DNA from 4 places in the Sporosarcina beigongshangi genome. Region 1 is predicted to be linked to each of the others. Evidence: riboswitches for the same ligand, from Rfam matches in the RefSeq annotation. Region 1 holds a riboswitch; each other region holds the start of a gene.
What was found. Region 1 has a riboswitch for S-adenosylmethionine ahead of metH (methionine synthase). Riboswitches for the same ligand answer to the same signal wherever they lie in the genome.
Positions count from the first base shown of each region.

Region 2: it holds a riboswitch for S-adenosylmethionine, as region 1 does, so the genes downstream of both, metA (homoserine O-acetyltransferase MetA) here and metH (methionine synthase) in region 1, are expected to answer to the same signal.
Region 3: it holds a riboswitch for S-adenosylmethionine, as region 1 does, so the genes downstream of both, R2B77_RS15430 (methionine biosynthesis PLP-dependent protein) here and metH (methionine synthase) in region 1, are expected to answer to the same signal.
Region 4: it holds a riboswitch for S-adenosylmethionine, as region 1 does, so the genes downstream of both, R2B77_RS05145 (O-acetylhomoserine aminocarboxypropyltransferase/cysteine synthase family protein) here and metH (methionine synthase) in region 1, are expected to answer to the same signal.

Region 1 is NZ_JAWLIR010000031.1:57,148-64,770, forward strand. It holds gene R2B77_RS13710 (ATP-dependent Clp protease ATP-binding subunit) at 1-345, opposite strand, end outside; gene R2B77_RS13715 (protein arginine kinase) at 528-1,616, opposite strand; gene R2B77_RS13720 (UvrB/UvrC motif-containing protein) at 1,606-2,160, opposite strand; gene R2B77_RS13725 (CtsR family transcriptional regulator) at 2,191-2,661, opposite strand; gene R2B77_RS13730 (hypothetical protein) at 2,851-4,533, opposite strand; gene R2B77_RS13735 (hypothetical protein) at 4,670-4,855, opposite strand; SAM riboswitch class I at 5,017-5,124, shown strand; gene metH (methionine synthase) at 5,224-7,623, shown strand, end outside.
Region 2 is NZ_JAWLIR010000008.1:113,249-120,871, reverse strand. It holds gene R2B77_RS06440 (DUF2785 domain-containing protein) at 1-254, shown strand, start outside; gene R2B77_RS06435 (SIMPL domain-containing protein) at 335-985, shown strand; gene R2B77_RS06430 (protein phosphatase 2C domain-containing protein) at 1,000-1,863, shown strand; gene R2B77_RS06425 (SgcJ/EcaC family oxidoreductase) at 2,031-2,480, shown strand; gene R2B77_RS06420 (hypothetical protein) at 2,576-2,755, opposite strand; SAM riboswitch class I at 2,917-3,025, shown strand; gene metA (homoserine O-acetyltransferase MetA) at 3,129-4,037, shown strand; gene R2B77_RS06410 (hypothetical protein) at 4,099-4,806, shown strand; gene R2B77_RS06405 (GNAT family N-acetyltransferase) at 4,914-5,456, shown strand; gene R2B77_RS06400 (PepSY domain-containing protein) at 6,308-6,565, shown strand; gene R2B77_RS06395 (YetF domain-containing protein) at 6,709-7,419, shown strand; gene R2B77_RS06390 (NAD(P)-dependent malic enzyme) at 7,478-7,623, opposite strand, start outside.
Region 3 is NZ_JAWLIR010000041.1:32,657-40,279, forward strand. It holds gene R2B77_RS15420 (diguanylate cyclase domain-containing protein) at 1-33, shown strand, start outside; gene metC (cystathionine beta-lyase) at 83-1,273, opposite strand; gene R2B77_RS15430 (methionine biosynthesis PLP-dependent protein) at 1,270-2,391, opposite strand; SAM riboswitch class I at 2,520-2,625, opposite strand; gene R2B77_RS15435 (ABC transporter permease) at 2,752-3,498, opposite strand; gene R2B77_RS15440 (ABC transporter ATP-binding protein) at 3,495-4,226, opposite strand; gene R2B77_RS15445 (AI-2E family transporter) at 4,276-5,307, opposite strand; gene R2B77_RS15450 (DoxX family membrane protein) at 5,612-6,154, shown strand; gene R2B77_RS15455 (nicotinate phosphoribosyltransferase) at 6,316-7,623, shown strand, end outside.
Region 4 is NZ_JAWLIR010000006.1:136,325-143,947, reverse strand. It holds gene R2B77_RS05150 (homoserine dehydrogenase) at 1-983, opposite strand, end outside; gene R2B77_RS05145 (O-acetylhomoserine aminocarboxypropyltransferase/cysteine synthase family protein) at 1,052-2,341, opposite strand; SAM riboswitch class I at 2,475-2,590, opposite strand; gene R2B77_RS05140 (glycerol-3-phosphate acyltransferase) at 2,779-3,402, shown strand; gene R2B77_RS05135 (DUF2187 family protein) at 3,643-3,864, shown strand; gene R2B77_RS05130 (lysoplasmalogenase) at 4,092-4,754, shown strand; gene pepT (peptidase T) at 4,792-6,018, shown strand; gene R2B77_RS05120 (DMT family transporter) at 6,035-6,994, shown strand; gene R2B77_RS05115 (ABC transporter substrate-binding protein) at 7,022-7,623, opposite strand, start outside.

The DNA.
Region 1 (7,623 bases):
ACGAATGAGGGCGAGTAAAATATGCTCCGTACCGATATAGGAATGCCCTAGCTTGCGTGACTCATCTACCGATAATTCAATGACCTTTTTAGCCCTCGGCGTATAATGAACGATTGGACCGACTTCCTTTGACCCTGCACCGACAAGTTTTTCCACACCTTGCTCGATCGTTTCAAAGCTAACATCTATCGCTTCAAGCGCTTTTGCGGCAATGCCCCCGCCCTCACGAATCAGTCCAAGTAAAATATGTTCTGTTCCGATGGATTCGTGTTTCATCCGAATCGCCTCTTCTTGGGCAAGTTGCAACACTTTTTGTGCGCGCTGTGTAAATCGATTAAACATCATATTCAGTCCTCTCCTTCTCTTTATATAATCAATCAAAGTTCTCATTTATAAGAGGGGATGAAATGTATCCTCTTTTATAGGTATTCAACCGGACATACGAGAACTCCTTTATTCTCCAAATCGACTTTGACCATCTTTGACTTAACTTTACTAAAGTGAAATAAAATGCGCAAAGTACCTGCTCATTCTTCCTTACTTTTTTCTGCCGAAGCCGATACACGCTCGGCATGGAGTCGTTCACGAAATAGTTTCGCTCTAAATATATCCCGTTCTTCCTGTGATAATTCCACATCGGCATATTGCTGTAAAAATCCTGTTTGCATAAAAATCAGTAGTTCATTCAAAATGGACATGTCTATATCTTCAATAATACCAATATCGATGCCCAATCGAACATCTGACAAACAGCGCGCTGCCTCGCCCGACGGCAATAGACGAGCATAGCTAATTGTACCGAGCGAACGGAAAACCCTGTTTTCGAGTGCAATTCGTGATTTCGCCAATAGCAATTCACGTGAATTCCGTTCGTGGGCGATTAAACGCGATGTAATATTGCCTAAATCGACAAGGATTTCCTGCTCCGTTTTTCCAAGTGTCGTCTGATTCGACACTTGATATACGTTGCCAGGTGCCTCGCTGCCTTCACCATAGCTCCCTCGAACGACCATACCGAGTCTCGAAATAGCTGGGATAATACGATCAATTTGCTTAGTCATCGTGAGAGCTGGCAAATGCATCATGACAGAAGCCCGCATACCCGTTCCTGTATTCGATGGGCAACTTGTTAAATAGCCAAAGTCCTCATCAAACGCATATGGCAATTCTTTTTCTAGGTGATCATCTACGCGGTTCGCCTGATTATAGGCGTCCTCGAGCTGAAGCCCCGGGTAGATACATTGGATGCGAATATGATCCTCTTCATTGACCATGACGCTAATGGTTTCATCCTGCGATAGAATGACTGCCCCTTGACGATCTGGATTAGCCAAATGCGGGCTAATTAAATGCTTCTCAACAAGTACTTGACGCTCAAGTGCCGGAAGATCCGCCATTTTCGTATAGGTATACGAACTTTCATCCGAATCGAGCAGGACACCAGCAACAGCCTTATCGACAGCCATTGCATCCTCCTCTTTAAATGCAATCGGAAAATGATAACCCGTTAGGTTGCGAGCTAAACGAATCCGCGTTGACATAACAATGTCAGAATGCTCGCCATGAGCCGTCATCCAACCCGTCACCGCATTGCGCATGAACTTTTCAATCGACATCGCTCGTTTCACCTCCATTGGCAAGGTGTTGCTTTAGTGTATTCGCCTCATCACGTAAAGCTGCCGCTTCTTCAAAATGCTCCGCCTCGACAGCTGCTTGCATTTTCACGCGAATCTCTTCGATTTTCTTTTTAACCGCATACAATTTATTGAATGACACTGGAATTTTCCCTACATGAGTTGAATGACCATTGTGAAGCTTTCTTAATACATGCGGTAATTTGCCACGGAATGTGTCGTAACATGTTGCACAACCAAATTTGCCGATTTCGAGAAACTTTTGGAATGTTAAGCCACATGATGGGCATTCAAGTCCGATTTGTGAACTATCACGCGCTTGCTGCTGTGCTTGAAATGGGTCCGTCCCGCTAAACCAATGTGACAGAAATTGTTGAATGGACAATGGTTCCTGGTTTGGGTCGAAGTGGAATGCCTGTGTTTGGAAAGCACATTTATCACATAAATGACGCTCCACCAAACCGGCTACACTTTCCTGCGTAATAATGACGGAGGCTGGTCGTTCCTTACAATTTTCACATATCACACAATCACCTCATTGTAGTTAAATTGGCATTCAATCTAGTTGCTCATAAATAAGCGTTACGAGCATCGCCTGTAAAATGCGAGCCCGAAGAATATCACGTTCTGGAAGCGGCTGATAGAGTGTTGCACGATCGACTGCGGCTAAAATAAGCCTCGATTCACGCTCCGATATGACATCCTCCTCCATCAACCGATAAACAATATCTTCAGCCATTGTAAAGGAGACTCCCGTTCGAATTCCTTCTAAAATATGTTCAATCAATTCTTTACGCGAATTGGTCTGCACTCGAAAAATCCGAATATATCCACCGCCACCGCGCTTCGATTCAACCGCGTACCCACGTTCAACCGTAAAACGGGTTTTAATCACATAATTGATTTGAGAAGGAACGCATTGGAATTTCTCTGCAACTTCGCTGCGCTTAATGACAATTGCACCTTTCTGTTCTTCTTCGATTATGGCCTTTAAATAACCTTCTATAATGTCAGAAATATTTCGCATGTCCTCACCTCTTTCATCCGGGTGATAAGCCGTTGACTTTGACTATCTTTGACTTAATTGTACATGACGCACCGATTAATCTGCAATTGAAAAGCACTATACTTCAGCAGTATCGGCGTGAATAAGTGACATTTAATCATCCAATTAAAAACAGAGCACAAGAGAAATTCCCCTGTACTCCGTTACATACTATTTCATACTGCTATTTGTCAATGCTTTCACTGGTAAGAATAACTCACCTGTCTCTATATACGTAATCGCCAATTGATCGCCCTCTTGGATATAAATAGCAAGTGGCACTGTTTCAGACGACACGCTAAAGTTCCGTCCATCGGCAGCCAAAAACGACACTACCGTAAAGTCACCGACACGCTCCTTGAAAACACGTACGACAGTCACCGACGCTTGTGCCTCTTCAGCGCCCGAACTACCATCGACAGTACTTCCTCCGCGTTGAAGTGCCGTTTTATACAATTTCAGCGCTTCGTTCGGAGTATTTCCATACACCGATATTTCCGGATTCGCAGCAGATACGATGAAGTAATTTTGCAAGAAGCCATTCGAATCGAGCACCGGCGTTAACCAACTCGCTTCCCCGTAAAAGTTGTACAGTACAGGCATTTCACCAGACCATTTCTTTTCGATAAATTTCTTTTCAATAATTTGAAGAGCACCTTGCGAATCCATGTAGGACTCTTCCAGATTGCCCGTGTAATACGTCGCTTCACCCGTCCGACCATCCGTTAAGGCATAACCAAGCATCGAATCGACACCCTCTTTCGGACTTGTAAAATCAGTGAAATAATACATATGACCATTTTCGTCGAAAATTGGACTCACATTCGCTTCCGTTCCTTCATCCGAAGGCAGTTTCACATCTTTTTTCCCGAATACCGAGTTCCAGAATCCATGAATGTAGTTACCAAAATAACTGTTTTGCAGGCTAACCGCCTCAGGAGAAACTGCACCGTCAATAAATGCTGGTACATCCACAAGTGCATATTGCTTCATATCACCTGTTGCCGGATCCGCTACAACTACCCCTTGTACATCAAAGCCGTCACGTGCTGAAATAAAGTTCCCGTATGTGCGAATATAATGCGGTTTCCCCTCATCATCAATTTCCAGCTGGACATCCCCGTAGAAAATAAGATGTGGCATTTCCATCCGCATATGACGCTCTACTTGCTTATGGAAATAGGACGACGGCGTATAAGCCATTTCAGCCTTCACGAATTTCGGATTGTCTGCCGAATCAGTCGCACTCATCGTGAAATAGCCTGGTGTCGTTTTCCCAGTCCACCATTTGAAAAGACCCGAAAATTCAACAGGTGCGATGTAGACAAAATCCTCGCCTACTTTTTGAATTTGCAGATTACCAAGTTCATAATAACTCGTATTCGGCACTTGGCCGAACGCTTTTTTCATCTTATTGCGCGCAAACTTCGGCGGTACGCTTGCCGGTGTTTTTGTTTCATCAAACGCTTTGATTTCTACCTGCTGATCCATTTCAACTGCCTTATATTTTTCATTGGCATTGAATAATGGCGCGCTCAGAATATAGACGCCAAACGCTAAAGCCCCTAAAAATAAAACGATCTTCAGTTTGCGATCTTTACTCCCCGCAACAACCGCACCTAATAAAGTCACTACGAGCAACGGCCCCCATAAAGACGTCCAGTTGCGATCCATATTGGTTAGATAATAAAAGACAAACACGATGATTGTGCTTAACACAGCAGTGCTTGCCATTGCCGCAACCTTGTTAAACGGGACAGCCACTTTCGTCTCCTTTGTGTTCAACACAAACGGGACAATAATTAAACTAGACACAACCCCTGTAATGATTGAGAAGATAAGTAAATTAACCATCTAAAACACTCTTTTCTATTACTAAGATTTTTTCCATAGCTTTTATACGTTTAAACGATGGAATCGTTTCACTTTTTATGAAATTGATTCGTGTTTATATGAAAAAACGCTAGCAAAATTCGCTAGCGATTTCTTGTCATTTATTCTTTTCTTCGTCTTTTGGAAATAAAAAATAAGTTAAAATCCCACTGACAGCCATCGCACCTAACGTAATATAAATGCGAGACATAGGTGGAACACCTTGGTGACTTTTATTCAACATCATAATACTAACTGTCCCAACAATCATCATGATCGGAATAATATATGTAAAAGCTCTCAACTCGTTCACCTTCTGTTTATCATATTATCTCCATCTTACCACAGAATTTCTAGCATTCTGCAAAGGACGACTTGACGGAAGCAAATTATAACGTTATGATGATTTCAATTATTCGATCAATACTTCATTGACGAAAAAGTTTACTACAACTGCATACTATATTCTTATCAAGAGAAGCAGAGGGAACTGGCCCTATGAAGCTTCAGCAACCTGCCGAAAGGACTGGTGCTAATTCCAGTGGGATCTATCCATGATCCTGAAGATGAGAAGGGACACCTACGTATACTCGTAAAGCCTTCTTTTGAAGGCTTTTTTTATTTTCTTAAAAGCTACAAAATACTTGACGGAAAGAAAGAGAGTGATTTGCGATGCCGAAACATCCTATTGAAGAACAACTACAGAAAAGAATACTCATTATGGATGGCGCGATGGGGACCATGCTACAAAACGCCAACCTTTCTCCCGAGGATTTCGGCGGCGAAGAATACGATGGCTGTAATGAGTATTTAAATATTGTAAAACCCGATGTCCTAGATCGCATTCATCGTGAATATTTAGAGGCTGGGGCAGATATTATTTCGACGAATACATTTGGTGGTACGCCAATCGTTTTGGATGACTATGATTTAGGTGAACAAGCACATGATATTAACTTCCATGCTGCACAGCTTGCTAAAAAGTGTGCGGAAGACTTTTCTACTCCTGAATGGCCGCGTTTCGTTGCAGGTGCAATGGGACCAACGACAAAAACATTATCTGTTACAGGAGGAGCTACATTTGATGGTTTAACCAATGACTTTTACATACAAGCAAAAGCATTGATTGAAGGTGGCTGCGATTTGCTATTGATGGAAACGAGCCAGGATATGCTGAATGTCAAAGCTGGCACACTCGGTATAAAGCGTGCATTTGAAGAAACAGGGAAAGAATTGCCCGTGATGATTTCCGGGACAATTGAACCTATGGGGACGACATTAGCAGGTCAAAGCATCGAGTCATTTTATATTTCAATCGAGCATATAAAACCTCTATCTGTTGGTCTGAACTGTGCAACAGGTCCAGAGTTCATGACAGATCATCTCCGTTCGCTATCAGAGTTAGCAACTAGCTATGTCAGTTGTTATCCAAATGCTGGTCTCCCAGACGAGGAAGGTCATTATCACGAATCACCTGAGTCTCTCTCTAAAAAACTACAAGGCTTTGCTGATAAAGGTTGGTTAAATATTGTTGGCGGCTGTTGCGGAACAACACCTGAGCATATCCGTGCTATTCGTGAAGTCGTAGCTGATAAAAAACCTCGTCAAGGTCCCGAAACTGTTCATGGTCATGCTATATCAGGCATTGAGCCTTTGTTGTATGACGACTCTATGCGTCCGCTATTAATCGGCGAACGAACAAACGTCATAGGTTCTCGGAAATTCAAACAGCTGATCGTTGATGGCAAATTTGAAGAAGCATCCGAAATTGCGCGTGCACAAGTAAAAGGTGGCGCACACGTCATCGATATTTGTCTAGCTAATCCAGATCGCGACGAGCTAGAGGATGTCACGAAATTCATGAAGGAAGTCGTCAAAAAAGTGAAAGTGCCTCTCGTCATTGATTCCACAGACGAGAAGGTAATTGAAGAGGCTTTAAAATATTCACAAGGGAAAGTGATCATTAACTCCATTAACTTGGAGGACGGTGAAGACCGCTACGATGCTGTACTGCCACTGGTCAAAAAGTTCGGGGCAGCTGTCGTTGTTGGAACAATCGACGAACCCGGAATGGCGGTTACGCGTGAACGAAAACTCGAAGTTGCACAGCGTTCCTATGACCTTCTCGTCAATAAATGGGGACTTGCGCCGGAAGATATTATTTTCGATCCACTTGTTTTCCCAGTCGGCACAGGAGACGAGCAATACATCGGATCTGCCGTAGAAACAATTGAAGGCATTCGTCTCATTAAAGAAAAAATGCCACGCGCACTGACAATTCTCGGTGTCAGTAACGTATCATTCGGTCTTCCTCCTGTCGGTCGTGAAGTATTGAATGCTGTGTATTTATATCACTGTACACAGGCAGGGCTTGACTACGCAATCGTCAATACGGAGAAACTAGAGCGTTATGCTTCTATCCCCGAAGCGGAAATTAACATGGCCAATGATTTACTATTCAATACAACGGATGAAACACTTGCCGAGTTCACTAATTTTTATCGGGGCAAGAAAAAAGAGAAAACAGAGGACGATATCCCGAAAACCGTTCCTGAACGCCTGAGCTATTATATAGTCGAAGGTACAAAAGAGGGCTTAATCCCTGACTTAGAAGCTGCTCTTAAGATGTATGATGCGCCCCTCGACATCATCAATGGACCTTTAATGGATGGAATGGCCGAGGTTGGACATTTATTCAATACGAACAAACTAATTGTTGCCGAAGTACTACAAAGCGCTGGCGTAATGAAAGCATCCGTGGCGTTCCTCGAGCAATTCATGGATAAAGCTGAGGGTGACACAGGTAAAGGGAAAATTGTTTTGGCGACTGTTAAAGGCGATGTCCATGATATCGGGAAAAACTTAGTAGAGATTATCTTAAGCAACAACGGTTTTACAGTTGTCGATATCGGTATTAAAGTAACACCTTCAACACTAATTGACGTCATTCGCAAAGAAAAGCCCGATATTATCGGCTTGTCTGGACTACTCGTTAAATCTGCACAACAAATGGTCATCACCGCTCAAGACTTTAAAGCAGCAGGCATTGATTTGCCGATTATGGTTGGTGGG
Region 2 (7,623 bases), on a different contig from region 1:
TGGCGAACATAATCGCTTCCTTACTGGAGCACCAAAATGCTGAACGGGATATCCAAGCCTGGATGGCAGGGTTGACTGGAATGGTCGAAACACACTTGGATGAAAATAAAGGGTCAATTGACGCCTATCATACTAAACGGACAGTAAAGAATTTCTTGAAAGCTGTGTATATTATGTTGAACTCAAAAGAGATTGGTGTAGAGAGTAACAAGAAGATTTTTCAAGTTCTAGAAAAATGGATGTACCTTCGTTAGAGACCATCGCAATTATCTTTTCCTGACATTGTGCATAGTATCTAATGAAACTAAATCCAGGTCAGGGAAGGTGAAAGCGCATGTATTACCCATATGTACAACAATATACACATCAGCAACGCCGAGTTATGACCGTTACAGGAATCGGCAATTTGCCAGTTGCACCGGATACTGTGCAAATTCAGTTGGAAGTACATACAGAAAGTCAACAACTGAGTCAGGCACAGCAGGAAATTGCTGCTGTGATGAACCAAGTGATTGAGTCATTATTGCAATTAGGAATTGGCAGAGAGAATATCCAAACTGTGTCTTACAATGTTTTTCCGCAGTACGATTATGTCGAAGGAAAGCAAGTGTTCAGGGGCTATGAGGTTACAAATGCAATTTCTATTAAAACGACTAACATCCAACAGGTCGGAAATGTGATAGATGTTGCCGTTCAAAACGGTGTGAATAATGTATCAAACATTCAATTCACGGTTGGGGATGAACAATTATACTATCAACGAGCATTGAGTTTAGCTTTAAAGAATGCTTTAGCAAAAGCGCAAACAATAGCTGATACGATGCAACTTCAGATTGACCCTACGCCGATTAAAATTGTCGAAGGGCATAGGGCTGAATCTGTGGCAACTCGAATGTTTGCGGCAAAAGAAATGAGAGGATCTACACCGATTGAACAAGGGGAAATCGTGATTAACGCTACAGTAGAGGTGCAATTTCAGTATTGAAGAAAAGGTAGTGAATGGAATGGAAGAATATTATTTCAAACGAATCAAATCCTATTTGGAAACGCATCGTCATGAATAATTTCTCTTGGGTTGGAAGTGAAAAAGCATTTGTTGATGAGCGTGATGTTCGGTGGATGAATCGTGTGGCAGTCGGACGTTTTGGTGGTAATTCATCAGCGGGTCAAACAAAGAATGAGGACGCTTGTATGGTCTGGCAAACTGATGATTGGGAATTCGCAGCTATTCTCGATGCACATAAAAGTGCTGAAAGCGCGGAACTTGTCATTCATACATTTGAACAGCATAGAGAAGGCTTGTCAGCGATTTTATCATTGGACGGTCCTCCAAATTTTAAGAAATTGGAAGACAAGCTGCTTGAAATTTTTCAATCCGATGAACTTTTGGCTGCATGTAGAAATGTCACAGGAGAAACGGCTTGTCTTGTCGTCGTACGGAAAGATAACTATATATGGTGGTTTTCCGTCGGAGATTGCTTGGTCTATCTATTGCATCCAGAATTAATGGCCCTCAACCAATTTCAACTGAATCAAAGGCAGTTCTTCGAGTGGATCGGGCAAGTGAATACATTTGAAAAAACCGTTCCATGCTATACATCTGGGACAAGGGAATTGAGAAAAGGGACAAATCACATTTTCATGACAACAGATGGCTTGGTAGAATGTCCAGGTGAACCTTATGCCAATCCGCAAAACTTGGTCGAAGCGTTGAATGTAGAAGCACTTGATGAAAGTATTTCACTGATGTTGAAGGAGATTGAAAAGCATAATGTCCGCGATAGCACGACAATCATTTCTTGGACTGTAGATGTAGAAAAGGAAGGTAGCATTCCAAGCGATTATGAGGGGGAAGTCCAATGATGGAAATACGACCTATTTCGGATTTAAGAAATAATATTGATGAAATATATATATAGTTAGCTGAAAGCGAAAGTACAAATCTGACGACCCTGAAAAAGACCCATCAAGAAGTAATGAATTGCTTGCGAGGAAGAATAAAAGAATTTAGAAATTAGGTGGAGAAAAACATGGAATCACCACAAGTAAATGAAATCAAAGCCCTTTATCAAAGCTTAATACAAGCATGGAACAATCGTCAGGCACAAGAAATGGCAGATCAATTTACAATGCAAGGAGAGCTAATTGGATTTGACGGGAGCCAAGTAATTGGTCGTGACAATATTTTTGCACATGTGTACCCGATATTTGCGGATCATCCAACTCCTCCATTCATTAGTGTTGTTAAAGATGTAAGACTTTTTACTACTGAAGTTGTACGATTACGTGCAATCGTCGGAATGATACCGCCTGGAACAACGGAACTAAACCCACAACTGAATGCGCATCAAACACTAATTGCGGTGAAAGAAAACGATGTATGGCGTATAGAGCTTTTTCAAAATACACCTGCCCAATTTCATGGAAGGCCTGATTTGGTTGAACAAATGACGAAAGAATTAAGCGAAGCCGTCATATAAGCTGACAATAAAGAATACCCCGCACGAGCATCATTGCTGCGCGGGGTACCGTCTTTTTCATGGTAAGTTAGGTGCTATCCTCGCAAAAAAATGTGTCACTTTCTTTTCCGTTCGTTTGGATTCATGCGTTCCCGCTTTGGAACGAGATTGCTCAATTCTTCAAACTCACGTGCCATTTCTTCTTTCATATCGCCCGGTTGAATTTTTTGCCTTTTCGGCGTTTGGGGTAATGAACGCGAATTGTTGGTGCTACCTTGTTTGTTATCTCTTCCCATGAAAAATCTCCTTTCAAACATGTAGTACGAAGTTAATATGGCTCGAAGCGATGATTTTATTCTGTGAAATTGGACGGAAGCTGCTACTTACAATTATCAAGAAAAGTAAAAAGACTGTTTACAATATAAAGTTAAAGCGTATAATAGAAACAAACTGAATACTCTTATCAAGAGAAGCTGAGGGATATGGCCCATTGAAGCTTCAGCAACCTCTGACGTTGTCAGAAAGGTGCTACCTCCAACAGGACTTTTTGTCTTGAGAGATAAGAACTGAGAGCCTAAAGCAAACCCTCTTTTCTTGTCATATAGAAAAGAAGGTTTTTCTTTTTACCCATTTAACATACATAGTAAATCCAAAAAGGAGAGATGAGTTATGCCAATTAACATACCTAAACAATTGCCAGCCGGAGAATTATTGAAAAAGGAAAAAATATTTATCATGGATGAGGAGCGTGCAACTTCCCAAGATATTCGACCGATAAATATTATTATTTTGAATTTAATGCCAGAAAAAGAACGTACAGAGTTACAACTTCTTCGCTTATTAGGTAATACACCGTTGCAAGTAGATGTGACATTTATGAATATGGCTACTCATGAATCGAAAAATGTTAGCAAGTCGCACTTAGATAAATTTTATACAACTTTTGGGCATGTTAAGCATCGTCGTTTTGACGGCATGATTATTACAGGTGCGCCAATCGAACATCTACAATTTGAAGATGTGAATTATTGGGACGAAATGAAGGAGATTATGGACTGGACAAAATCTCATGTGACGTCAGTACTGCATATTTGTTGGGGTGCACAAGCGGCATTGTATCACCATTACGGTATTGATAAGTTTGATTTGTCGAAGAAATGCTCAGGTGTATTTACGCATCGTCTATCTGATCCGACAATCAATTTAGCACGCGGATTTAACGATGAATTTAGAGTGCCGCATTCACGTTATACAGCTGTTTCAGTGGAGGAAATTGAAAATGATCCCCGTTTACACCTACTTGCAAAGTCTGATGAAGCGGGTGCATTCATTATCATTTCTAACGATAATAAACATATTATGATTACGGGTCATTTTGAATACGATGCAACGACGCTTGCTGAAGAGTATGCGCGTGATCTACAAAAAGGTATCGACATTGATCTGCCAGTGAACTATTTCCCGAACGATGATCCGAGCGAAGAGCCACTAAATACATGGCGTTCACATACTCATCTGCTCTTCTCAAACTGGTTGAATTACTATGTCTATCAAGAAACACCTTTTGTCTGGGAGTAACAACATGATAACCGCCTTGCCGACATTTGCATAAGATAGTACGACAAGGGGGCTTAGGTAAATGGGGTTATTTATTAACATTCAAAGTCATTCGGATGTTTTCAACAATGAAGCAAATCTTGTGGAGATAAACCAAAGTTATTCAAGAATAGATTCGTTAACGCAATGGATGCAAGAGCAGCATGAAGAAAACGCTTCGCTTCATCGTCATATAGGCGATCTTGAGATGCTTTTACAACAACAAAAAAAGGTACAGTCCAATCAATTAACTACAATCCGTAATCGTTTAAATGAACTACAAAAAATTGATTTTCAGCATGAGCAATTTAAAAATAATGTCATGAAATCGTTGAGGCAACTCGATGATCAACAGCAAGAACTGCATCAAATGTTAGTGGATGAACAGGTGCTGGAACAAGTATTCAGGATGCAAATCAGCGAGTCATCGAAAGAGATGGCCACTAAAATGAATGAACATATGGACCACCAACAACAATTATCCAAACAAATTTTACAGCAAGGGGATGCCCAAAAAGTCGTCATTAGTAGACTGGACAATCAAGAAGGTTTGACAGATAAAATGGCTAGGCAATTGGATCATCTTCGCGGAGTTCTTTATGAGCGAACTAATTTTCTGACAGAAAAAATAGAAAACAGCTATACGGTGACGGCTTCATATTTAGCAAAATTATTGACGAACCCAGAACAGCCAATGACGCGTTTTTTGATGAATCCAAAGTCTGAGGAGAAACAAAGAAGTTCTGATTGAAGTGGAAATCGACTACAAGAAAATGGACTTTATTATTGGAAAGCACTAGGTACAATTCATGTACTTTGTGCTTCTTTGTTTAAATATAAAAGAAAGGAATGGTGTACATGGATAAACAGCAATCAAAAAATAGGGTTCAATTGAGGGAATTAGTGAAAGACGATTGGCCTAGTGTACATAGATATGCATCTATGGAAATAGTCTCCCGATACCAACCGTGGGGACCAAACACCAAAGAGGAAACCTTGCTTTTTTTGGAAGCAGTACAAGAGGATGCAAAGAAAAAGCCCCGCAGTCGTTTTGTCTTTGCAGTTTTTGAAAAGAATACAGCTGTAATGATAGGTTCGGGAGAAATAAATATCAGAGATATTGTTAACCGCGAAGGAGAAATTGGCTACATCTTTCACCCTGATTATTGGGGGCAAGGATATGCAACTGAGGTAGCTCATTTACTCATAAATTTTGGTTTTCAAGAATTAAACCTGCACCGAATCTATGCAACCTGTGACCCACGTAATAGTGCTTCTGTAAAAGTGCTGGAGAAAGTCGGGATGGTGAAAGAGGGATGCCTTCGTGAAAACCTACTTAATAAAGATAGCTGGCGAGATTCATTCCTTTACGGCATATTAGAGCATGAGTGGAATGCATAACTTATATTTTTAAATACCCACGTCTGTTGATTAACCAAAAAATAACTTAATCAAACACTAGGTACTCTGTGTAAAGTTTTCTTTTGTCTCGCTCTGGATTGAATGACTTCTATAACAATAGCCGAGATATTTTATGTGTAGGATACGACTTCGTCGCATCCTACACATTCTGTTCGGTAATCGTATTGTGGTCGTTCATCCGTTACTCTACAAAAACATAGATACACAAAGTGCTAATGCTTTTGGAGACAAGGGAATAGAGGGCTTTTTAACTGGAGAGGGCCGCCAAAGATACAATTTTGGCGGCTGAATCTTCTACTATGGTCTTTTCCACTGTTATTTTAGGTAGTGTCACCTTCTGATAAAACTTGCTAAAAGTAAAGTGAGAATACCTTGTTCAACGTGTAAGAGTGCCCGAAATTTCATCTTCGGGCACTTACAGCCTCAATAGAAAGTCATCTATTCTTTTCTTCTCAAACAACTGCATTTTTCACTTAAACAGTGTAGGTACGCGACAGGCAACTATTCACAACAAAATGACCGAAAATAATGTATCTAGAAATGACAAAGTCATTTCTAGATACATTAACCACCGCGGGGGAGGAATGAACTGCAATTCCTCCTTGGTAATGATGTCGTGAATAGTTTGCCGAGAGCGAACCAGAAACGATTTAGTGAAAAAAATGATTTTCAAGCCTTTATTTACCGGCGATTTATGCAAGTAAATGGTTAATCAACAGACGTGTTAAATACCATTCATTATCATGATTAACAACAGAGCCAAGTCACATCTTTCCCCAGCCTGAATAGAATGTAAAAGACTGCATGAACTTTGAATAGGAGGGGAATAGGTGACGCATCAAAACCATGAGCGCCAAGATCAATACTGGGCAAACCATTGGCAAAACCCACAATACCGCAGGATTACGATGGATCAGGCGATGGCGATTGCCTTACAACGTGTGCCAGGTCAGGTTGTAAAAGCGGAATTAGACTACGATGATGGAATGTTAATCTATGAAATTGATATTAGAACAGCAGAGGGACAGAAGTACGAAGTGAAAATTGATGCAAATACAGGAGTCATTCTTAGAGTGAAATTGGATTGACTAGGAGAGCTACAGCGGTAAGCGATACCGTTGTGGCTTTTCTGTCGGGACCTGCAGTACCAATCTCCCTATTATCTCCATGTATAGCCACCAAGCAATAGTGGAACACTTTCTAAATGACGGGAGTGTGGCTACTTATGGTTATGGATGAATTATCGAAGATCCATTTTTGGGAAACGTTACTGAGGACAACACTTGCATTTATCGTTTTACTTATTATGGCAAGGGTAATGGGGAAAAAACAGATTTCCCAGCTAACATTTTTCCATTATGTAACGGGCATTACAATTGGTTCAATAGCAGCAGAAATTGCAGGACAAAACGAAACACCGTTTGTGGATGGGATTATTGCAATGATTTGGTGGGCGCTATTAACGTTACTCATGAGCTATATCGCGCTTAAGTCAAGGAAAGCCCGCATACTACTAGATGACAAGCCGACGATTGTTATGTTTGAGGGGAAACTCATTGAGGATGCAATGAAAAAGTCACGACTCCATTTGAGTGACTTAAACATGATGTTGCGGGAACAAAACATTTTCTCTATTAAGGATGTTCAATATGCAATACTGGAAACGAACGGGAATTTGAGTGTTTTGAAGAAAGCTGGTCAGGAGCCTGCGACAAAAAAAGATGTCAATGCCCCGGCACCTGAGCCCAAATATATTCCATCTGAAATCATATCTGATGGGAAAATTGTTAAAAAGAATTTGGCCGAGCTCAATTTAACGGAAGAGTGGGTGTATGAACAGCTGAAAAAACAAGGTATCGGTAAAGTTGAACATGTATTTTATGCTGAAATACAAACAGATGGAAGTCTTCATGTCGATTTGGGAGCCAAAGAGAATAAGTAGAGAAAAAGCGTCATCAATGCGGTCTGAATCGTATTGATGACGCTTTTCTAATTTGGAGTTATAAGATAGCATACTCTTTAATGGTGGAAGCGCCTGACTCAATCGCAGCTTTACTAACTGCCTCTGCCACAACTTTTACAACCCGCTCATCGAAAGGGTCGGGAATGATGTAATCGTCCCGTAGGTCAGATTCGTCAATCAATG
Region 3 (7,623 bases), on a different contig from region 1:
AAACGCAATCATTTTGAGTTTTATCAAGCATAAGCAACGCCCCTTGTGAATGGATCATCCATTTACAAGGGGCGTTGTTGGTTTATGATGAGGTTTTTGTTGTTACTAGTCTCTCCGCAATCCGTAAGGCTTGATCAAAATCAGCAATCAAGTCATCGACATGCTCAAGTCCAACTGAGAAGCGTAGCAGACCATCTGTAATACCACGTTTTTCCCGTTCAGCTTTTGGCATCGCAGCGTGAGACATTTGTGCTGGATAAGAGAGAATCGATTCAACGCCACCTAGACTGACAGCGAAAACTGGGATTTTGACATTTTCCACAAATGCTTTGGCTGTCTCTCTGTTTGGTAAACGGAATGACAATACTGCGCCTGCACTTGTGGACTGTTTGGCGTGAATCACGTGTCCTGGGTGACTCGCTAAACCAGGGTAAAACACCTCTTCCACTAGTGCATGCTCATCCAAATAGGAGGCGATTTTAGTCGCGGAGGCAGTTGATTGCGTCAAGCGAGCTCCTAAAGTTTTAATCCCTTGAATAAGTGTATAGGAATCTTGCGCACCTAAAATAGCACCGAAGGAATTTTGGATAAATGCCAAGCGTTTGCCGAGCTCCTCATCCTTTGTCACAGCTAGACCAGCGATGATATCACTATGCCCTGATAAAAACTTCGTTGCACTATGCAGGACAACGTCTACACCTAAATCGAGTGGACGCTGATAAAGCGGCGACATGAATGTATTATCAAGGAATGTTAAGCAATTATTCGCTTTTGCAATATTGACCACAGCTTCAATATCCGTAATGCCCAGACGTGGATTGGACGGTGTTTCGATGTAAATCAATTTTGTATTCGGCTGGATTGCTTGTTTAATAGCCTCCAAGTCGCCCAAGTCTACAAAGGTGTGATCAATCCGAAATTTCGTCAATACCTCGGTAACAAAGCGAAATGTTCCGCCGTAAACATCTTCAGTGATGACAATATGATCATCAGCAGACAACAGCATAAATGCTGAAGAAATAGCAGCAATGCCAGAAGCAAATGCCAGCCCTCTTGCACCGCCCTCCAAAGCCGCGATTGTTTTTTCTAAAGCATCTCTTGTTGGATTGCCAGAACGACTGTAATCATAAGGACCGAACTTATCAAAGCTTTCTTGATGGAACGTAGAGGATAAGTAAATCGGCACATTGACAGCACCTGTTTTTTGTTCGAAATCTCCGCGTGTTGATGCATGAATGATGGTTGTTTCCAATCTTTCTTCACGTGAACTCATAGCTGAGGCACCTCACTTTGTAATGTCGCAAATACTTGCTTTAAATCTGCAATTAAATCATCCGCATCTTCTACTCCAACGGAAAAGCGTAGCAATTTGTCATCGACGCCACGACGTAGCCGCTTTTCCAATGGGATATCTGCGTGGGTTTGAGTTGTTGGATACGTAATGAAACTCTCTACGCCGCCAAGACTTTCCGCAAATGTAATCAGTTTCAGGTTTTCTAAAAATGGTCCAACCCATTCGCCTTCTTGCAGGCGGAAGGACAGCATACCGCCTTTTCCTGGATACAGCACATCTTTGACAAGCGGCTCATTTTGTAAATAATCTACAATGATTTTCGCATTGCTATCATGTTGTTTCATGCGCAAGTGGAGTGTTTTTAATCCTCGAACGACTAACCATGAATCGAAAGGGGACAGGACCGCGCCAATTGCATTATGGTTGGAGCTAAGTTTGGCACAAATTTCTTCCCCTTTTGCCACAACCAATCCAGCAAGCACATCATTATGACCGCCAATGTATTTCGTTGCACTATGCAAAACAATATCAGCACCGAATTCAATTGGCCTTTGGAAATATGGTGTATAAAATGTGTTATCGACAATGAGCAACAAATCATGCTTTTTGGCGAGTTCCGCGTATTGAACAATATCAATTTCCAGCATCAACGGATTGGTTGGTGTTTCGATGAAAAGAGCTTTAGTTTTCCCTGTGATCAATTCCTCGGTCTCTTTAACGTCTTTATAATCTGTGTACGTCGTCGTAATGGAATAGATGTCGGCATAATAGTCTAGCAGGCGATATGTTCCGCCATAAATGTCTTCCGGACCAATCAACTCGTCGCCTGAACGGAACAGGGATAACACTAATTGAATCGCAGCCATACCGGAACTACAGGCGAAACCTGCATCTCCACCCTCCAAGTTCGCAATGCCTTCTTCTAAAATGGAGCGTGTTGGATTTTTCGTCCGAGAGTAGTCATAGCCAGTCGATTGACCAAGTCCATCGTGCTTGTAGGCCGTCGATAAATAAATCGGCGGGTTGACCGCACCGGTTTTCGGATCACTATTATTTCCTAGCTGTACTAATCGTGTTTCAAAACTTTTGCTCGTCATTTTTTATCATCCTTTTCACTTGAAATGAATTACACTGGGCTTTAATTGCTGAGGGGATCTCTGTAAAATAAAATTAAAAAGAGGACCCTCTATAAGAAGAGGGCCCTCAAATAATATTGAAGTCAATCTTCTTATCTTCAAGACGGCTATCGTCTATTGGAATTAGCACCATACCTTTCTAGGCTGGTTGCTGAGACATCATCGGGCCACTCCCTACGTCTCTCTTGATAAGAATAAAATATGAAATTATTAGAAAAGATTAATTTATCCAACTCTATCATGTTATGAAAAAAAAGACAAGAGGCGATTTTTAGTTTCTTGCCCAATCTAGCTCCAGTCTCTGTACAGGTGCTGGAGTTTTTATCTCAACAGCTGCATGCGCTGATTGAATAACGTTGGATAGGATAAAAATCCGAGCAATGCACTCGTTACGGCGGCGGTCGTTAGTAATAGGAAAATAATGAGCAATTGAAACTGGACCGCTTGGACAGGGTCTGCACCTGCAATAATTTGTCCGCTCATCATACCCGGGAGCTGGACTAAGCCAATCGTTTTTTGACTTTCGATGGTTGGAATCATACTCGATTTAATGGCTGTGATGAGCTGTCGATGAATGGCTTGCTTTGGCGTCCCTCCGAGTGACAAAATCAATTCGGTTTCCTCGCGATGTGACTCAACCTCTGCGGAGAATCGGTTGAGAAATAAAATAGCGAGCACCATAGAGTTGCCGACAACCATGCCGCTAATTGAAATGATATATTGGGCAGTCGCTGGTACGATATGAAAACCAAGTAAAATACTTTGTGTCAGTACTTCAACGACAATAAGTGTTACTGCGATTTTCCACGTAATCCCCTTGATGGCTTGCCCTTTCTTACGGGCATTTTGTGTAGCTGCTGCAATCATTAGCGTCACCATTAAAAAGATGTATAACAAGCTATCCGATTCAAAAACAAATTTAAGAATATAGCCGACAGCAAACAATTGGATAATGGAACGAAACGTTGCGATAATCGTATCTTTTTCCAAGCCCAATCGTAATGTTTTGGATAGTGACAGAGGAATGACAACGAAAATTAGAGTGATGGCTAGCGTCAGATAACTCATTCAACATCCCCCTGTACAAAGCGTTTAACGAAATCATTGGTCGATGATTGTAGCAAATTGCTGTCACCTGCTTCTACGATTTGCCCTTCTCGGAGTACCCATGTGTAGTCGCCAATGGACAGTGCTTGCTCCAAATTATGTGTAATCCAAATAATCGTTACACCGAATTCCCGGTTGATTTTGACGATTAATTCCTCAATTTCACGTAAGGATGTTCTGTCTAAGGCGGATGTAATTTCGTCTAACAATAGAATATTGGACCGATTGATGAGTGTACGAGCAATGGATACCTTTTGACGTTGTCCACCTGATAAATCAGCTGTTTTTTGCTGTAAAAAGAGTTTATCAAGTCCGACATCTTCCAAAATATCGATGGCTTTTCGTTCAGTCAATTGCTTACCTTGTAGCTCTAAAGGAAGAGCTAGATTTTGCAAGACAGTCCCTTTAACCATCGGGGCATTTTGCAGGGCGATGCCAATATGGCGGCGCAATTCGATAGGTGGATAAGTTGAAATGGGTTCATTATCAATAAAAATAGTCCCGGACGTCGGGGATATCAGACCATTGCATAATTTGAGCAATGTCGTTTTTCCTGCACCAGAAGGACCGACAAGTGTCGTAATTTTCCCTTTTGGAAAAGACCCCGTAATCTTTTTTAAAATATGTATATCGTCAATCGAAAAATCAACCTCATGAAAGTGAATGGCAGGTTCATATGAATTTGACATGTAGTTCTCCCTTACTGCTTACTAGTAAATAAAGAAAAAAGACAAGGGATTATAAATCTACCTTGTCTTTTTTGTTGATGGGTTCCTTATCTGTGACATCTAGTATGTCCAGCAGGAACACAAACACTGGAATCCCGATAATCAATCCCCAGACGCCAAAGAAGTTTTGAGAGAAAATGAGCACGACGAATGTGTAGAAGACGGGCAAGTCTGTTTTAGACGACATTAATTTTGGGTTCAAGATATAGGCTTCGATTGCATGAATGACCATGACGGCGATTAGCAAGTAAATGACAGTCAGGTATCCGCCAATCGTAAAACCAATGATTGCCAGTGGTATTAGTGAAATAATAACGCCAGCGACTGGAATGAGCCCTAAGAAGAAAATCATAATGCCCAAGCCAACGATTTGTGGGAATCCAAGTACCATCAACAAGATAACTGATAAAACTGTATTGACAAGTGCGATGATAAACTGTGCCTCTATTACTTTACCGAAAGTACGTGAAAACTTTTTTCCGAAAAATTCAATTTCATAATAGAATGGAGCGATCTTACTATTTTTAAATTTGCCCGTGAATTCAATTAAACGTGGTTTTTCAAGAAGGAAAAATAAACTTAAAATCAAGGCAATTAATACTTGGACACTCGTTTTACTAATATCTGTGAAGGATTTTAGTAAAAATGAAAATCCATTTTCCAAATAGGCAGTTATTTTTTCGCTTGAAATGATAGATTCGACAAAATCCAATAACGGATTGTTATGTGGTGTTATAGAAAAGCTTGTAATTTGCTTAATAAGCTGGCTGATTTCCGTTGAAATAAGAGGTAAGTATTTAACAAGTCCGATTGTTAGAATGCCGACAATCGTTGTATAGAGTAGAATAACGAGAAGTTTACGATTTAATCGAACTCGTTTGACTGTGAATTCAACAAGTCGATTCATTAAAAATGAAAAAATAAATGTAAGTAAGATGAGATTCATCATACTTCTTACGCTAAATAGAATGAAAATAATTAAAGCAAAAATAATGACCCGTTTTACACTTTTATTCTTAAAGAAATCAGTTATCACTTCCATATTTTAATAATACCCCTCATTAATTATTTTGTGTGAAGATTTTGTCGTGATACGTCTAATAATAGTATCAGCTTATAGAGTAGATTTTACAAGTGTGAACTTCACTCGTTATCCATCTTTTTAAAGATAGACTACCCATTTAAATATGTATATAACGATTAGAAAAGCATTTACCTATAATTTACGTTAAAGAAGTGTGTCTTCTATATGTATGAGCATGGACTAAACAATAAGACATTACTGTGAACATATGGGAAATCGACTAATATTATTGTATAATATAAGAAAGAGAAGGAGTGATACTATGTTGAAGAAAAGCACAATTATCATCCCGGAAAACCCGCTTTCTAGTTTTTTATTTAGTGACACGCGTTCAGCAGTTATTTGGTTATTTATAAGACTTTATGTCGGTTATGCATGGTTGACGGCTGGTTGGGGCAAAGTAACGAGCGATGCTTGGACTGGTGAAAATGCCGGAGCAGCTATTAATGGATTTGTTTCAGGTGCTATTGCGAAGTCTCAGGAGGGTGGAGACGTATCAGGTTGGTTTGCGACATTTTTGGAAAATGCCGTATTACCAAATGCTAAACTATTCGGATTCGTAGTAGCATACGGCGAATTATTAGTTGGCCTAGGGTTGATATTTGGTCTATTAACAGGAATTGCAGCGTTTTTCGGTGCATTAATGAACGTCAGCTTCTTGCTAGCCGGGACATTAAGTACAAATCCGATTCTATTCATCTTGGCAACTTGGTTGGTGCTCGCATGGAAAGTAGCAGGCTGGTATGGACTTGACCGTTTTGCACTACCGAAACTAGGAACACCATGGAAGAATACGAATAAGTAGTAGAGCGGATTTTGACAGGAGTAATCTCGTAATTGGAGATTGCTCCTGTTTTTATGGTCAAAGAAATTGTTGTGAAAGATCGTTTTATGTTAGATGACATCGAAATTGGGGTAAATGGTGTATACTATTGGTACCTAAAGTAATCGGAAGAAGGAGATCATGTGAGTTCGAAATATGCAGATGATAGCTTAGCTTTACATACGGATCTTTATCAAATCAATATGGCAGAATCGTATTGGGCAGATGGGATCCATGATCGGAAATCAGTGTTTGAGTTATTTTTCAGAAGCCTGCCATTCGGCAATGGGTATGCGGTATTTGCGGGACTTGAAAAGGTTCTCGATTATTTACGCAATCTTCGATTCAGTGAAAGTGATTTGGCTTATTTAAAGGATGACCTTGGTTATGAGAATGACTTTATTAACTATTTGAAGGATGTGCGTTTCACTGGCGATGTCTATTCGATGGTGGAAGGTGAGTTGGTTTTTGCCAATGAGCCAATCATTCGAATTGAAGCACCTCTTATTGAAGCACAGCTGATTGAGACGGCAATTTTGAATATCGTCAATTATCAAACGCTAATTGCGACGAAAGCAAGTCGTATTAAACAAGTTGTGAAAGACGAAGTCGTTATGGAATTTGGGACACGTCGTGCGCATGAAATGGATGCGGCGATTTGGGGTGCCCGCGCATCCGTTATTGGAGGCATTGAAGCGACTAGTAATGTTCGTGCTGGGAAAAGATTTGATATTCCGGTGTCTGGGACACATGCCCATTCGATGGTGCAAGCCTATAAAAGTGAATATGAGGCATTTCATTCCTACGCGAAGCGCCATAAGGACTGTGTTTTCCTTGTAGACACTTATAATACGCTGAAGATTGGTATACCAACCGCGATTCAAGTGGCGAAAGAATTAGGTGACAAAATCAATTTTATCGGTGTGCGTCTTGATAGCGGAGATATTTCATTTTTATCGAAAGAAGCACGGCGTATGCTGGATGAAGCAGGATTTACGGAGGCGAAAGTAGTCGTTTCTAATGATTTAGATGAGTATACAATTTTGAACTTGAAAGCGCAGGGAGCAAGGGTAGATGTTTGGGGAATCGGCACGAAACTAATCACAGCTTACGACCAGCCGGCACTTGGGGCTGTGTATAAAATTGTTTCCATTGAAAATGCACTTGGTGAAATGACCGATACGATTAAAATTTCTTCGACAACAGAAAAAGTGACAACGCCAGGACGGAAAAAATTGTACCGCATCATTGACTTGGAAAATGGTAAGGCTGAAGGGGACTACATTACGATGTACGATGAAGACCCTGAGTCTGAGAAGCGTCTTAAAATGTTCCATCCCGTTCATACCTTTATCTCGAAATTTGTAACGAATTTTGAAGCGAAAAATTTGCATCAGAAGGTTGTTGAAAATGGTAATATCATTTACGAAAACCCACCGCTGTTGCAAATG
Region 4 (7,623 bases), on a different contig from region 1:
CTTGTGACGACTACTGCTTGACGTTTCCCTATAATCTGCAAAAAGTCGCCAACCATTGCGCTGCCGGTTGGATACATACCCGCGCCAGGACCAATAAGTGTCAACGAACCGAGATGGTCTGTGTCTACAATAATTGCATTGTCTACCCCATCAACGCTGTACAACGGGTGATCCGCACCGATAAGTACAGGACCAACACTGCCGGACAACATTCCACTGTCATCTACTATAATGTCAGCAACATGGCGATAGCGGAGATTCCCCGCTGCCGCATCCTTCACACCTTCAATCGTTACCTCGTCGATGCCAACAATCGGAACATCTTGCCAATCTGGCTGGCTGCCGAATGCCAAGCCGCTTAAAATCATCAGTTTGCGGAACGCATCTTTACCACCGATATCATCCGTTGGATCTGCTTCCGCATAGCCTAGCGCTTGCGCTTCTTTCAATGCTACTTCGAATGATACTTCCTCCTCACGCATTTTCGTGAGGATAAAATTCGATGTACCATTCAAAATTCCGCGAATACGCCGTACACGATCTGCTGGCAACAAGCTCGTAATCGTCCGGATAATTGGAACGCCACCTGCTGTTGTCGCCTCATATCGCGCTTGAACGTCACGAGATTCCGCGTGTCTGGCAAGTTCCTGACCACGCTTTGCAAACATCGTTTTATTGGCCGTAATGACATGAATGCCCTTGTCAATTGCTTCTGTTAAATAGCGGAATGCCGGTTCTTCACCAACAATTGCTTCAAATATGACATCAATAGCGGGATTCGACAAAATCTCTTGGACATCATCTGTGAACTTTGTTTCTGGTGTTGCCAATCGTTCTTTCGACGTATCACGTACGAGAATAGACACGATGTCAATCGTATGACCCGTTTCTTGCTGAATGTCTTCTTTTCTTTCATTCAAAATCCTATAAATTCCTTCGCCTACAGTGCCAAAACCGAGTATAGCGACTTTGATTGACGACATACCGCCACCTCCATGAATTGCTTACTAATCAGCGGGAGGGTAAAAATCCTGCTAGATAGAAGTTAAGGTCATGCTGTTACTGGTACTGCCTTCTCAATGGCCTGTGCAAGGTCTGCGATAATATCTTCTACCGCTTCCAGTCCAACTGATAGGCGAATCAATTCTTCTTTGACGCCTGCTTTTTCAAGCCCCTCTGCCGATAGCTGCTGATGCGTTGTTGAAGCCGGGTGAATAATGAGTGATTTCGCATCCCCAACGTTGGCAACATGCGACCAAATGTTAACATTATCTATCAAATTACGACCCGCTTCACGCCCACCCTTAATACCGAAGACGATAATCGATCCAAAGCCGTTTTTCAAATATTTTTTCGCATTGGCAGCCGATGGATGGTCTTCCTGACCCGTGTACGTTACCCACTCCACTGACGGATGCTGTTTCAAATAATCTGCCACTTTAAGCGCATTGGCATTATGCTTTTCCACACGTAAATGCAATGTTTCAAGCCCTTGTAGGAAAGCAAATGCATTGTCTGGGCTCAAGCATGGACCGAAGTCACGCAGTGCTTGAACACGAAGTTTCGTAGCAAATGCTGCACCTGCCGCGTCAATACCATAACGGATTCCATGATACGTTTCATCTGGCTCCGTAAAGCCAGGGAATCGTCCTTGTGTCCAGTCAAATTTACCAGCATCGATTGCCACACCACCGATAGATGTCCCGTGTCCACCAATCCATTTCGTTGCAGAATGAATGACAACGTCTGCGCCAAAGTCGATAGGATTCGAGCCATACGGTGATGGGAATGTATTATCGATGAGTAGTGGAAGCCCATTGTCGTGTGCGATGTTTGCAACTGCTTCAATATCGAGCACATGAAGGCTTGGGTTACCAATTGTTTCAGCGAAAATCGCCTTTGTTTTATCTGTAATGGCTGCACGGAAGTTTTCAGGGTCCGTCGCATCCACAAACTTCACGTTGATGCCGTAGCGTGGAAGTGATACCGCGAATAAATTATAAGTACCTCCGTACAAATTACTTGCTGCTACGATTTCATCTCCAGCACCTGCGATATTTAAAATCGAAAACGCAATAGCTGCCATTCCTGAAGATAGAGCAACTGCTGCCGCTCCACCTTCTAATAAAGCAACGCGCTTTTCAAAAACATCGACCGTTGGATTCATAATACGAGAATAAATATTGCCGGCTTCCTTCAAAGCAAATAAATTTTGTGCATGCTCCGTGTCACGGAATACGAAAGAGGTTGTTCTGTGAATCGGCACCGCGCGTGATCCTGTTACCGGATCCGGCTCTTGGCCACCATGTAGAAGAAGTGTTTCGGGTTGAAGTTTTGTCATTGTCATTACCTCCAGAAGTTTTTTAGATGGATATTTTTTGGATAAGTGCGGAGGCGTCGGGGATAAATCAGGAATAAAAAATAACCCCCTTCGCTTAACGCTAAGAAGAGGGTTACGCTTTCGCTTATTCCTCCTCTTATCTTTCAGACCGCTTACACGAATCTGTAGGAAGTAGCACCTGTGCAAGTTAGTCACTTGCCGGTTGCCGGGCATCGCAGGGCCTAGTCCCTCCGCCGCTCTTGATAAGAGTTTGATTGATTTAGTTTTCCATCTTGTGAAGTAGTATAGGCGAATTCTCAATACAATGTCAAGTGTTTATTGAAAAATTTTTCTGAAACTTGTATTTACTCTATAATGTTATCATTATAGATGTTGACATAAAGAGTCTTCCCAACAAAGCTTGGGGATTGGATAATCACTAGTTTGGGGGAATTAGTATGTGGCTGTGGGTTATAGCGGTGCTACTGTGCGGATATTTAATCGGATGCTTACATGGTTCGGTTGTTGCAACGAAGATTTCAGGTGTTAATTTAAAAGAAACTGGGGTCAAAAATGCCGGTGCTTCGAACGCTACGATTGTCTTGGGGAAAAAGTTTGGTGCGCTTGTGGCGGCGATTGATATCGGGAAAGGTGCACTTGCTGTGCTGCTTGTACACTTTTTTTCAGGGAATGCGGGATTACCTGCTGATGATGTCGCATTACTACTATTTTTGGTAGGTGCCGCAACTGTTGCCGGACATAACTTTCCGTTTTACATGCAGTTCAACGGTGGCAAAGGAACTGCTACGGTCATCGGCGTATTACTCGCTCTCGATTGGCGTTTCGGGCTCGTTGGATTTGCCTTGTTGGTTGTCGTTGCACTTACGACTAACTTTCTGGTGTTTGGCGTTTTGATGTTATACGTGACATTCTTGACCCTAGCATTTTGGTCAGAAGGCTACTGGCCCATTGTCATTGCAATTGTATTATTCATGCTTGCGATTTGGAAGCATATCGAGAACTTCCAACGGATGAAAGTAGGTAGTGAGAAGCGAGTTTCAGCGGTGTTTAAAAAGAAATGATTGTCGATGAAAAATCTATATTTCAATCATCGACAACGTAATGAGATACGCTCGAAATCCTGTTGGAATCGACATTCCTGCAAATTCCGTCAAAATATGGTATACTAGTTAATAGACAACTTGTGATCTATCATTTTCGTTGAGTTGTGTTTCGTCTTTTATGCCTCGCTTAGGATTTAACCTAAGCATTTTTTACTTTATAAAGGGCAAAGATGAAAATAAACACTAGGGGGAATTCGAATGGCTTTTCCACGTAAGGAAAAAGATGTATCGGATTTTGTCGCAGCGCGCAGAATCGATGAAAAGATTTCGTTTGTCCGTAACGACCATGAAGTAAATGGTACGATTTTTAAAATTCTCGAAAACTCTGTCATTGTGGAGATTTCTTCAAAGGATGCTGAACTCATTGGGGCCGCATCCAATCTAACTGTTGTTGCACACAAGAACTATTCAGTCGTCTGACGATTTTTTAACTGCCTACCACCGGGAAATTTTTCTAGTGGTAGGCAATTTTTTATTTTGGAAAGGTTTGGAGCAAACCGAAGCTACCAATTGGGCAAACTGGATCCCTCTGACGCAAACTCGACTACCTAAATTGAATACGCAGCTACTTCTCAACAGAATCCTATCATCCAGGCAGGATTTTCTTTCCTATTTCTCGAAAGGTATTAGGGAAAGGGGTTGCACGAATGATTCAAAAATTATTACTCACTGCCATTGTGATTACGGGAGCCATCTATATCTTCCTCATTCCATCAGATCCAGTTGGCTTTAAGATTTTCATGAAGCTAATTCCAATGGCACTTATCCTTCTGTTTGCACTGACAACAAGATCATTATTTTCTCGTACATATAAACAGATTGTTACTATGGGGCTTTTTGTCTGCATGATTGCAGACGGCGTTCTCTATTGGTTCATGATTGGACTCGTTACATTTTTCATTGGACATGTTTTTTATATTGTTGCATTTCGTCATATGGCTCGAAAACCTATGCCCATTTGGGCCGCTATTCTACTTATTCTTTATGGAACAGGTATGGCCATTTGGCTCGCTGGATCGCAATTCACAACTGGGCAAACTGTACTTGGCATTGCTATTATCGCTTATATTTGTGCCATTACAACAATGGGCTGGATGGCGATTCGTACACGCATGCCACTATCCATTATCGGCGCGCTACTCTTCATTTTTTCTGATTCTGTACTTGCGATTGACCGATTTGTTCAGGCCATTCCGCATCGTGATGCACTTGTCATGATATCCTATTATGCTGCGCAGGTTTTCATTGCAGCGAGTATCGGTAGTCGTGTTGTAAAGTATTCCGTAAACCGGAACAATCTGATAAGATAGTTGTATCAGATCGTTATCATAGGAGGTATTTTCGGAAATGAAAGAGACATTAATTGATCGCCTTGTACGATACGCAAAAATCGACACGCAATCGGATGCCACTAGCTCGTCAACTCCATCTACAGCTGGACAATGGGACCTGCTTCATGAGTTGCAAAAAGAACTCGCAGACATTGGATTGGAAGACATCACGCTAGATGACAACGGCTATTTGTTTGCGACACTTCCTGCCAATACGGAGCGTGACATTCCTGTCATCGGATTTCTTGCACATGTCGACACAGCAACCGATTATACAGGGAAAAACGTCAAACCACAGCGCATCGACCATTATGATGGCACTGACATACGGCTGAATGTTAATACAGTCATGACAGTGAATGACTTCCCAGAATTAAAAAACTACATTGGGCACACCCTCATTACGACAGATGGCACAACGCTTCTCGGTGCTGATAATAAAGCTGGGATTGCTGAAATCGTAACGGCAATGGAATATTTGATCGCCAATCCAGACATTAAGCATGGCAAGCTACGTATTGCCTTTACACCGGACGAAGAAATTGGTCGTGGGCCTCATAAATTTGACGTTGAAAAATTTGGCGCAAAGTATGCTTACACAATGGATGGTGGTCCACTTGGTGAACTGCAGTATGAGAGCTTCAATGCAGCTGGTGCGAAAGTAACTTTCCACGGCGTCAGTGTTCACCCGGGTTCTGCTAAAAATAAAATGGTGAACTCCATCCTAATCGCCAACAAATTCCAGGTTGCCATGCCGGCAGATGAAATTCCTGAGAAAACAGACGGCTATGAAGGATTTGTCCATCTTATGAATATCAGTGGGGACACGGAAGAAACAACACTTAGCTATATTATCCGTTATTTTGATCGCGAAACATTTGCAGCACGCAAACAGCTAATGCTGGACACAGTGAACCGATTGAAAAAGGAATACGGGGCGCACAGCGTTACCCTTAAAATTGAAGACCAATATTTCAATATGGGCGAAAAAATTGAGCCAGTCATGGAGATTGTCGATATTATGGCCGATGCTTTCAAAAACATCGATGTTGAGCCAAATATCGTACCAATTAGAGGCGGTACAGACGGATCGCAGCTGTCCTATATGGGCATGCCGACGCCGAATATTTTCACTGGCGGTGAAAACTACCACGGCAAATTCGAATATATTTCCGTCGATAATATGGTCAAGGCAACGAATGTGATCATTGAAGCAGTGAAATTATTCGAACAACGTGCATAAGTAAGGGGTATAGCGTATGAGGGAGATTTGGATTGGAATTCTAGCCTCTTTGTTTTTCGCAGTGACATTCATCTTAAATCGAACGATGGAATTATCGGGGGGAAGCTGGCTTTGGAGCTCTTCCCTCCGATATTTCTTTATGGTTCCATTTTTGATTGCCATTGTCGCTTATCGTAAAGGGCTTAGCGATACGAAAAAAGAAATGATTGCAACACCTGCACCATTCTTTATTTGGAGCGTGGTGGCTTTTGTTTTATTTTATGCGCCACTTACATATGCAGCAGCGTATAGTCCAGGCTGGCTTCTTGCTGGCACTTGGCAATTAACGATTGTGGCCGGTGTTTTACTTGCGCCGCTTTTTACAATTATCGTCAAAACGAAGTCCGGGGAGCAGAAAATCCGACAGAAGGTTCCTGCTATTTCACTTTGTATTTCACTTATTATTCTTGTCGGCGTTGTGTTCATTCAAATCCCACATGCTCAAAGTGTTGATATTCGAACGTTGTGGCTCGGCATCATTCCCGTTATCGTCGCTGCGTTTGCCTATCCACTTGGAAATCGAAAGATGATGGAGTTGCTAGGAGGACGGCTTGATACATTTCAGCGTGTTCTTGGGATGACACTTATGACAATGCCTGTTTGGGTTGGTGTGGCCATCTATGCATTCATGACAGTTGGTCCCCCTTCCATCAGCCAGCTCAGTCAATCATTCATCGTTGCCGTCAGCTCAGGTGTCATCGCCACGACGTTATTTTTCATGGCGACTGATCTTGCGAGGAATGACCAAGGAAAACTTGCTGCAGTTGAAGCCACTCAATCGACCGAGCTCATTTTTGCAATGATTGGTGAAATGATTATTATCGGGATTGCACTTCCCGGCCCAATTGCACTCGTGGGGATTGGCGTCATCATTGCTGGAATGGCACTACATAGCTTTCAAACTGCTATTACAAAAAAGAAATTGCCCGTTACCTAATCAAAGGTACAGGCAATTTTTTATTTCCTAACGTTCATATTCCCCAATGGTTTCGACTGCTTTCTCCGTAATCGATGTGTCAATCGCTTTATTTAAATCGACATCTCCACGAATCGCGCCGTTCGCTTTATACGTATCGTACTGCTTTTTAATGTCTTCAATGAACATTTTTCCGTCTGGATCAAGTCCAGTAACGTTCACTTTATCCCAAAGTGCAGGGTCTTTCAATGCCGTATGCTTCGTCATAATTTCGACCACTTCGTCTTTACCAACGTCTTTAATAAAGGCATCGTTATAATCACGAACACCTTTCAAGTAGGCAGACATGAACCGTAATGAAACATCCTGCTCCTCAGACATAAATTGGGGAGAGCCGAGCACCATTGCAATTTGAGATTCTGGCGCATAGTCAGTTGTATCACCAAATCGGACATGGAAACCTTGATCAACACCTTGTGCGATAAGCGGCTCAATATTGAGTGCGGCATCGATTGTTTCTCCATTAATTGCCCCTAGCATACTGCCGAAGTCTCCCATGAGTACGAATTCGACATCATCTTCGGTTAAACCAGCATGCTTAAGCATTTCCTCGTAAATATAGCCGTCAATCGAATTGCGTGATGATACAG